2 regions of the Zhaonella formicivorans genome follow, and region 2 is predicted to be linked to the other one. Evidence: riboswitches for the same ligand, from Rfam matches in the RefSeq annotation. Region 2 holds a riboswitch; the other holds the start of a gene.
The links. A riboswitch is a leader RNA that binds a small molecule or an ion and turns the genes downstream of it on or off. The one in region 2 is predicted to bind cyclic di-AMP.
Positions count from the first base shown of each region.

Region 1: linked by a shared signal. The riboswitch ahead of EYS13_RS16415 (CAP domain-containing protein) and the one ahead of EYS13_RS12735 (ABC transporter substrate-binding protein) in region 2 are both predicted to bind cyclic di-AMP.

Region 1 covers NZ_CP085524.1:1,928,253-1,931,664, reverse strand. Annotated here, with positions in the region: gene EYS13_RS09515 (hypothetical protein) at 1-245, opposite strand, end outside; gene EYS13_RS09510 (HD-GYP domain-containing protein) at 705-1,631, shown strand; cyclic di-AMP (ydaO/yuaA leader) riboswitch at 1,730-1,858, shown strand; gene EYS13_RS16415 (CAP domain-containing protein) at 2,017-2,736, shown strand; gene EYS13_RS09500 (hypothetical protein) at 3,114-3,296, shown strand.
Region 2 covers NZ_CP085524.1:2,595,752-2,599,163, reverse strand. Annotated here, with positions in the region: gene EYS13_RS12745 (amino acid ABC transporter ATP-binding protein) at 1-184, opposite strand, end outside; gene EYS13_RS12740 (amino acid ABC transporter permease) at 184-861, opposite strand; gene EYS13_RS12735 (ABC transporter substrate-binding protein) at 921-1,718, opposite strand; cyclic di-AMP (ydaO/yuaA leader) riboswitch at 1,891-2,080, opposite strand; gene EYS13_RS12730 (GGDEF domain-containing protein) at 2,316-2,981, shown strand; gene EYS13_RS12725 (hypothetical protein) at 3,079-3,294, opposite strand.

The sequences.
Region 1 (3,412 bases), 670 kb from region 2:
GAGTTTTGCCAATCATGTAATGCCTGCCGGGCCGAGTCTGCCAGGGTGCCTTTGTTACTTGGCGGCTGGCCCATAGCTAATCTAATGTGGCCACGGAGCAAAGCGTCTTCTAACCTGGACTTTTGTTCGGCTAGTTTCTCAGGCAAGTCTTCAATCTTGTCCACCAATGTGCCGTCCCAGGTCATTTTAGCTATTTCAAATTGCACCCGGCGCTGCAAGTGCCGGTAATAGTCAGAACTTGACAATTTGTTCTCTCCCAATAGCTCTTGACTTTATTTTTACCAAAGATGTTCAGAATATAGATTTGGCAAGCATAATACTTCTTCATGGAAAACTAAGGTCGACGAGCAAAAAGGCAAAGCAGGCTTTTTTATGGTAAATCTTAACATCGCGGATCGATGCACCATTTCCGCTGTGGTTCATATGATAATCTTGAAAACAAAACTTAGCGTCTGAAGGAGGTATGTTTTATGCCAGACGGTTTTGGGTTTTTTGGTAATCGTGTAGCTTTTGCGGTGTTCTTGATTCTTATACTGCTCATTTTTGCAAATTAATGCTAAACAGAAAGCAAGCGGCCAATTGGCCGCTTTTTCAATTTCTTGATAAAAGTTTTCTTAAAATTATTCTTTTACGCTTTAAATAGTATAAGATAAATAATATAGTATTTTTATAAAAAATACCTGTATTGGTTGGGGGGTGAGATGGTGAATGGGGAGACTGGCTTTAGATATTTTATAAGTATTCGGGTTAACGAGGCTTTCACCTATGAAGTGCACAACTGCAGCAGTTTTGAGCGGCTCCAAAATTTAAAGCAGGTACTGACGGAGGAAATAGACAGGATGGGGTCCAAGCCCCGGTTTGTAGCCATGCATGAGCTGTTGCCCGGTTATTTTGAGCCCGGAGAAGTAGGGTTGCTCTACCCTGTGGTAGGCTCAGTGCGCAATCTGGGATTTATTTTGCTTTTGAACGTCAAGGACTGCACTCCTAGAGAGTTGGCTCTGATTATGACTCTGCTGAAGGGATTTGCTGATTTTGCCGGCAGCGTCTATACCTCGCTAAATGGCGGTGAGATTACAACGGAGATTGTAGAAGCTGCAATTGAGGCAATAGAAGCCAAAGACCTTTATACAAGGGGACACTCCAGCCAAGTTGCCCATTATGCCCGCCATATTGCCGCGGTATTGGGCTTTTCGCCCCAGGAGTTGGAAATGATCCGGTACTCAGCCCTGTTGCATGATATAGGCAAAATTGGCATTCAGGAGCAGGTTTTAACTAAACCAGGGCCGCTGACCGACAGGGAGTGGGAGCAGATCCGCACTCATCCGGAGGTGGGAGAACAGATCTTGAAACCATTGAAGCTGTTGGCTCCGGTGCTGGCAGGAGTGCGCAGCCACCATGAAAGGTATGACGGTTCCGGTTACCCCGATGGGCTGAAAGGAGTTGAAATACCTTTGCAGGCCAGGATTATAGCTGTGGCCGACGCCTTTGATGCCATGACTTCAGACCGTGCTTACCGTAAAGCCCTTCCGCGGGAGGTGGCGGTCCGGGAATTGCAAAAGGGCGTAGGACTACAATTCGACCCTGAAGTGGTTAAAGCGTTTTTAGAGGTGTTAGGTAAGGAGGGGCTGTAACTTGTGTTGCACGTTTCAACGATGGCAAGATTTACCGCAAGCCATTATTAAACGAATATGATATGATGAATTTGACGAAAAAAGTTAATACTTGTCATTTCAGCCAAACGCCTAATTCCCTGCAGGGAAACGGGGAAACCAATCTTTTGGGGTGAATCCTAAAGGTAGGGCAGCTCTTTCGGCCCGAACCCGTCAGCTAACCTCGTCGGCGTTGAAAGAGAGGTGTTGTTATTTTGTTGCATGTAATCCGTCCAAGCCCTGGCGCTTAAAGTTTATTGTTCGCTAATGCACAAAAAGCAGTGTTACAGATCTAGTATGGTTTGTAGCTGGTCGCTTCACAGGCTTCTATGATCTTAAGCAACAAGCATGAAAGGGGTTTGGACACATGAAAGCATCCAAAAAGTTTTTTGCTTGCCTTTTAAGCGTGATTATAGCGCTGGCCGCTTTTACTTCCTTCATACCACCTAAAGCAGCCAATGCCTTAACTTATCGCTACAGCATTTACCGTACTACCTATTATTCATCTACTTCGCCTTACAAGATTACCTATAGAATTGTCACCTACAGGCCTGCCACTACACCGCAACAACCTGTTCCGAAGCCGGAACCGGCTCCGCAGCCAGCTCCTGAACCGGCCCCGGCGCCACAACCGCAGCCAAAACCGGAGCCGGTACCGACTCCCGGACCGGCGCCCGAACCTGCACCTGAAGGACAGGGTTTAAATGCTTACGAGCAAAAGGTAGTGGATTTAGTCAATGCAGAAAGACAGCGGAATGGCTTACAGCCATTAAAAGTGGATTTAGAACTGGCCAAGGTGGCTCGTTTAAAATCAGCTGACATGCGGGACAAGAATTATTTCTCCCACCAGTCACCTTCCTATGGCTCACCTTTTGAGATGATGAAGCAGTTCGGAATCAGCTATAAATATGCAGGTGAGAACATTGCCGCCGGGCAGAAAACTCCCGAGGATGTGGTGAAGGCCTGGATGAACAGCTCCGGACATAGGGCAAACATCCTAAACGCCAACTATACTCACATCGGTGTGGGCTATGTGAACGGCGGAAGCTACGGCAGCTACTGGACACAGCTTTTTGTAGGCAGATAATTTTAAACGGACTCTGCTTGAGGCAGCGGAGTCCGTTTATAGTTTTAGAAATTATAAATTTTCAGCTTAGTTTGGCAATCACCTTTGTTTAGGTTTTATCATACAATGAAGTATATTCTGCGCCTTGGTTTTGGCGCTCTCAGGGTGATGAAGATGGCCGGCTGGTTTCTTTTTAAGCGCAAAATTCAAAGCTACCTGCTGATTAAAACTTGGAATACGTTGTTTAAATGGCGGGCCAGGTGGTTGAAAATCAAATACCGATACTTACGGTGAAAGCTTTTATGAAAGCTTGCGGCGTTATAAGTACGAAAGCGGGTTGAACACCCGCTTTTTTGCTGAATGACCAGCAATACACGCTTGGTTCAGAAGAACCTACGATGGAAGAAAAATGGAAATCCAAAGAAGAAGAAAGGATGGAAAAAAGGGAACCCGAAAAACAAGGGGTCGTCAGGATTGCCATGGGAACCGCCCATATGAAAATAGTGATGAAAATGGTAACATTCTTTAGGTTTACATTCGGTATGGTCCTTGTAAGAGTGACTTTGTTCCATATCCATTGATTGAACCTCCTTTCCAGCTTAATTCTTAATAGGTTAATAAGGTTAAGGAGATTAGTATAAAATATTTCTTCACTGACAGTATATGTTTACCAGTACATGTATGTGATGGAAGATGA
Region 2 (3,412 bases):
TTCCCTCTATCCAGATTTCACCTTCTGATCTTTCCAGGAAATTGATGCAGCGCAGCAGAGTGCTCTTGCCGGAACCGCTGGCACCGATCAGGCAAACTACCTCTTTTTCCTTGACTTCCATGTTTATACCTTTTAAAACATGCAGTTCCCCGAAATGTTTATGCAAATTTCTGATCTTGATCATCATAACCCTACCCCCTTGACCATACCGGAGCTGCCTGCAGCCAGCCGCTGTTCCAGTTTATTTACTAAAAAGCTGAAGATAACAACCAGTGCCAAATAATAAAGACCGGCAATAGTGTAATACTGGATGTCCCGGAATGTAGCCGAGGCCATGCGCATGGAAATGTTGAAAAGTTCTTCAATGGTCACAAAAGCGGCCAGCGATGAGTCTTTAAGGCCGATAATAAACTGGTTGCCCAGGGGCGGCACTATACGTCTGAAAGCCTGAGGGAGAATGATCCGGCGCATAGCCAGGCCGTAGGGCATTCCCAACGACCGGGCAGCCTCCATTTGCCCCCGGTCGATGGATTCGATGCCTCCCCGGAAAATTTCCGCGATATATGCCCCGTTATGTACTGCCAACGCCAGGATAGCTGCCCAAAATCCTCCCACATCTACAACGCTCGCCAGGCCGTAATAAATCCAGAAAATCTGCACAATCAGTGGAGTGCCCCTGATAACGGTGATGTATCCGTTGGCAATACCGATTAACAATTTATTTTTAGAGATTTTCAAAAGGGCAAAAACAAGCCCGATGGCGGTTCCCATTGCCAGGGCCACTGCGGTCAGCTGCACTGTAACTAGCGCCGCCTGAAAAAAGATGGGCCATGTTCGTAATAAGTCGTTAAAAAATGTCATCTTATACCTCCCATCATAAAGGGTGCGCTGATTTTTGCGCACCTTTTCCCGGCAGGTCTTTATTCACTGATATCCCGGTCAAAGTAGGACAGACTGATTTTCAAATAAGTCCCTTCATCTTTGATTTCATTAAGAGCATGGTTTATTTTTTCCCTTAATTCATCATTGCCTTGCCGCACTGCAATTCCTATCCTTTCTACAAATAACAGGTCTCCGGCGGGCTGCACGTTTATTCCCGACTCTTTAGCGGCAATTAGTCCCACAAAGCGGTCTGTGATTACTGCATCAGTCCGACCTGCGGCCAGGTCCCGGAGAGCGGTTACATCGCTGTCGTAAGTTTTGATTTTTTTGGTATATTCCCGGGCTTTTTCCTCATATACGGTGGAAATGGTCACTCCTACTGTAACGCTGTCGTTAACGTTTTCAATGCTTTTAATATTGGAACCGGGAGCCACAAACAGCTGGGCGCCTGATACATAGTAGGGTTCACTAAAATCAACTTCTTTTTCCCGGTCTTCGGTGATCGTCATGCTGCCGATGATGGCATCGTAGCGTCCGTTTTTCAGACCGGCAATAATCCCTTGCCATGGAGTGGCAATAGGTTCTGGCTCCATTCCCAGCTTTTCGCTGATTGCTTTACCGATTTCCACATCAAATCCGGTTAGCTCGTTGTTTTCGTTAAAGTAATTAAAAGGTTTATATTGCCCTGACATAGCGAATTTAAACACCGGTTTTTCCTGCTCCATAGCCTGCCGATCTCCTCTGGTAGTTTCCGTGTTGGCACTGCTGCAGCCTGCTGTGACTAGCGCTGTTGTTAATATTAACCCTCCCAGCCAACATATGAACTTGCGTTTCATAATTCTTTGGTTCCCCCTTATTTAAAATATTTTAGTCCCTGCTTGCAACTCACCTCCAAATGGGACTTAATGATTATTTAAAAACAAAATACCCCGCATGAGAAATGCGGGGTGAAAAGACAGCAATAATTACCATCCACTGTAATTAAACAGCGGTAGATTATGTATATTTAGCTACTCCCTTTCCACGCTTACGAGGTTAGCTGACGGGTTCGGACCGAAAGATAGCCCTACCTTTTACAAAGTCAGAGGTTGGATGAAGTTTCACACTTCGAACTTCGCACTTCTAACTTCGAACAAAGGATTCACCCCAAGAAGTTGGTTCCCCCGCTTTTCAGGCAAAAATTCAGCGCTAAGGAATTGTATAGAATTGTACTTACAGCAGGAAAAATTTTCAAGCAATAAGATATATAATATTTTACTACGATTTTTTTATGATGTAAAGTAAATATTTTTGAAATTTTACAAGTCGGTTCTTTTTTCTTTGTCGAAAATTATCTACAATTATCTGCGCATATCGGCTGAATCGACCTTGCAAATGGAAATTTTTGTGTTAGGATATAGGAGAAGGGTATTTTTTGAAAGTAGGTACCGGTTATGCGCAACTTCTACTTCATATATACTCCGCTGTTATTTGGAGCCATGGGTTTAGCCGCCACCGCAGTTTTTTACCTTATTCATCTGAAGACTTATTACCAGCACGGTACCTTTTGGCTAATATTGGGCGTTATTAATTTTATTGTCGGATTAGCCTTCGGTCGCTATATAGCGTTGCTGCACAGGAGCGGGGCTGTTGATGTGCTAACGGGACTTTATAACCGCCGCTACCTTTATGCCAACCTGGAGAAGGCAATTAGTATGGCTAAACGCAAGGAGGGGTCCTTTAGTCTCGCCATCCTGGATATTGATAATTTTAAGGAAATAAACGATGAGCAGGGCCATTTAGTAGGGGATAAGGTCCTAAAAAAGGTTTCTTATATTATCAAAAAGAATATCAGGGCTACTGACTTTGCCTGCAGGTGGGGCGGCGAGGAATTTATCCTTATTTTACATAATGCATCTATTGAAGGGGCGGAGAGTGTGTTGGACCGTATTCGCAAGGAGGTTAATGCATTGGCCGGTATCACGCTGAGCGCAGGCGTAGTACGCTGTAGCGATGTGAATGGGATTGAAGCCGAAAATTTATTGAAACAAGCTGATAAAGCTTTGTACGAGGCTAAAGTCAATAAAAATTCTGTCATCTCCTATGAATTGGTTTGTTAATAGGGGAAATGAATAAAACGCTTAACAGATCTTTGCTGTTAAGCGTTTTTTAGGTTGTGTTGAGAAATACTGCTTGGGACATGGCGATAAATTAACGCTAATCGATCATGGAGTACACTTCGGGGTATTCTTCCAGATCGATCTCCAGAGGGGTGGTAAAGCTTATTTTACTCACGGGGATGAATAAGATGATCCTGTTATCTTCTTTAGACTGTAAAATGGCAATTTTGGTTGTGTTGCGATCAGTCGAAAAACCCAGTATGGTAAATGGATGGTTTTTTAAATTTAAATAAATATCTTGCCCAACTTCCATAGCTGTCCTCCGCCATCCCTTTGTTTTCATTACATCTTATGGCTGTACTCAAAAGCGGGTGTATGTCCAACAGCTTGTAAACATCCTTTATCCCCGCTGGGAAATTCTGCTTGCATAA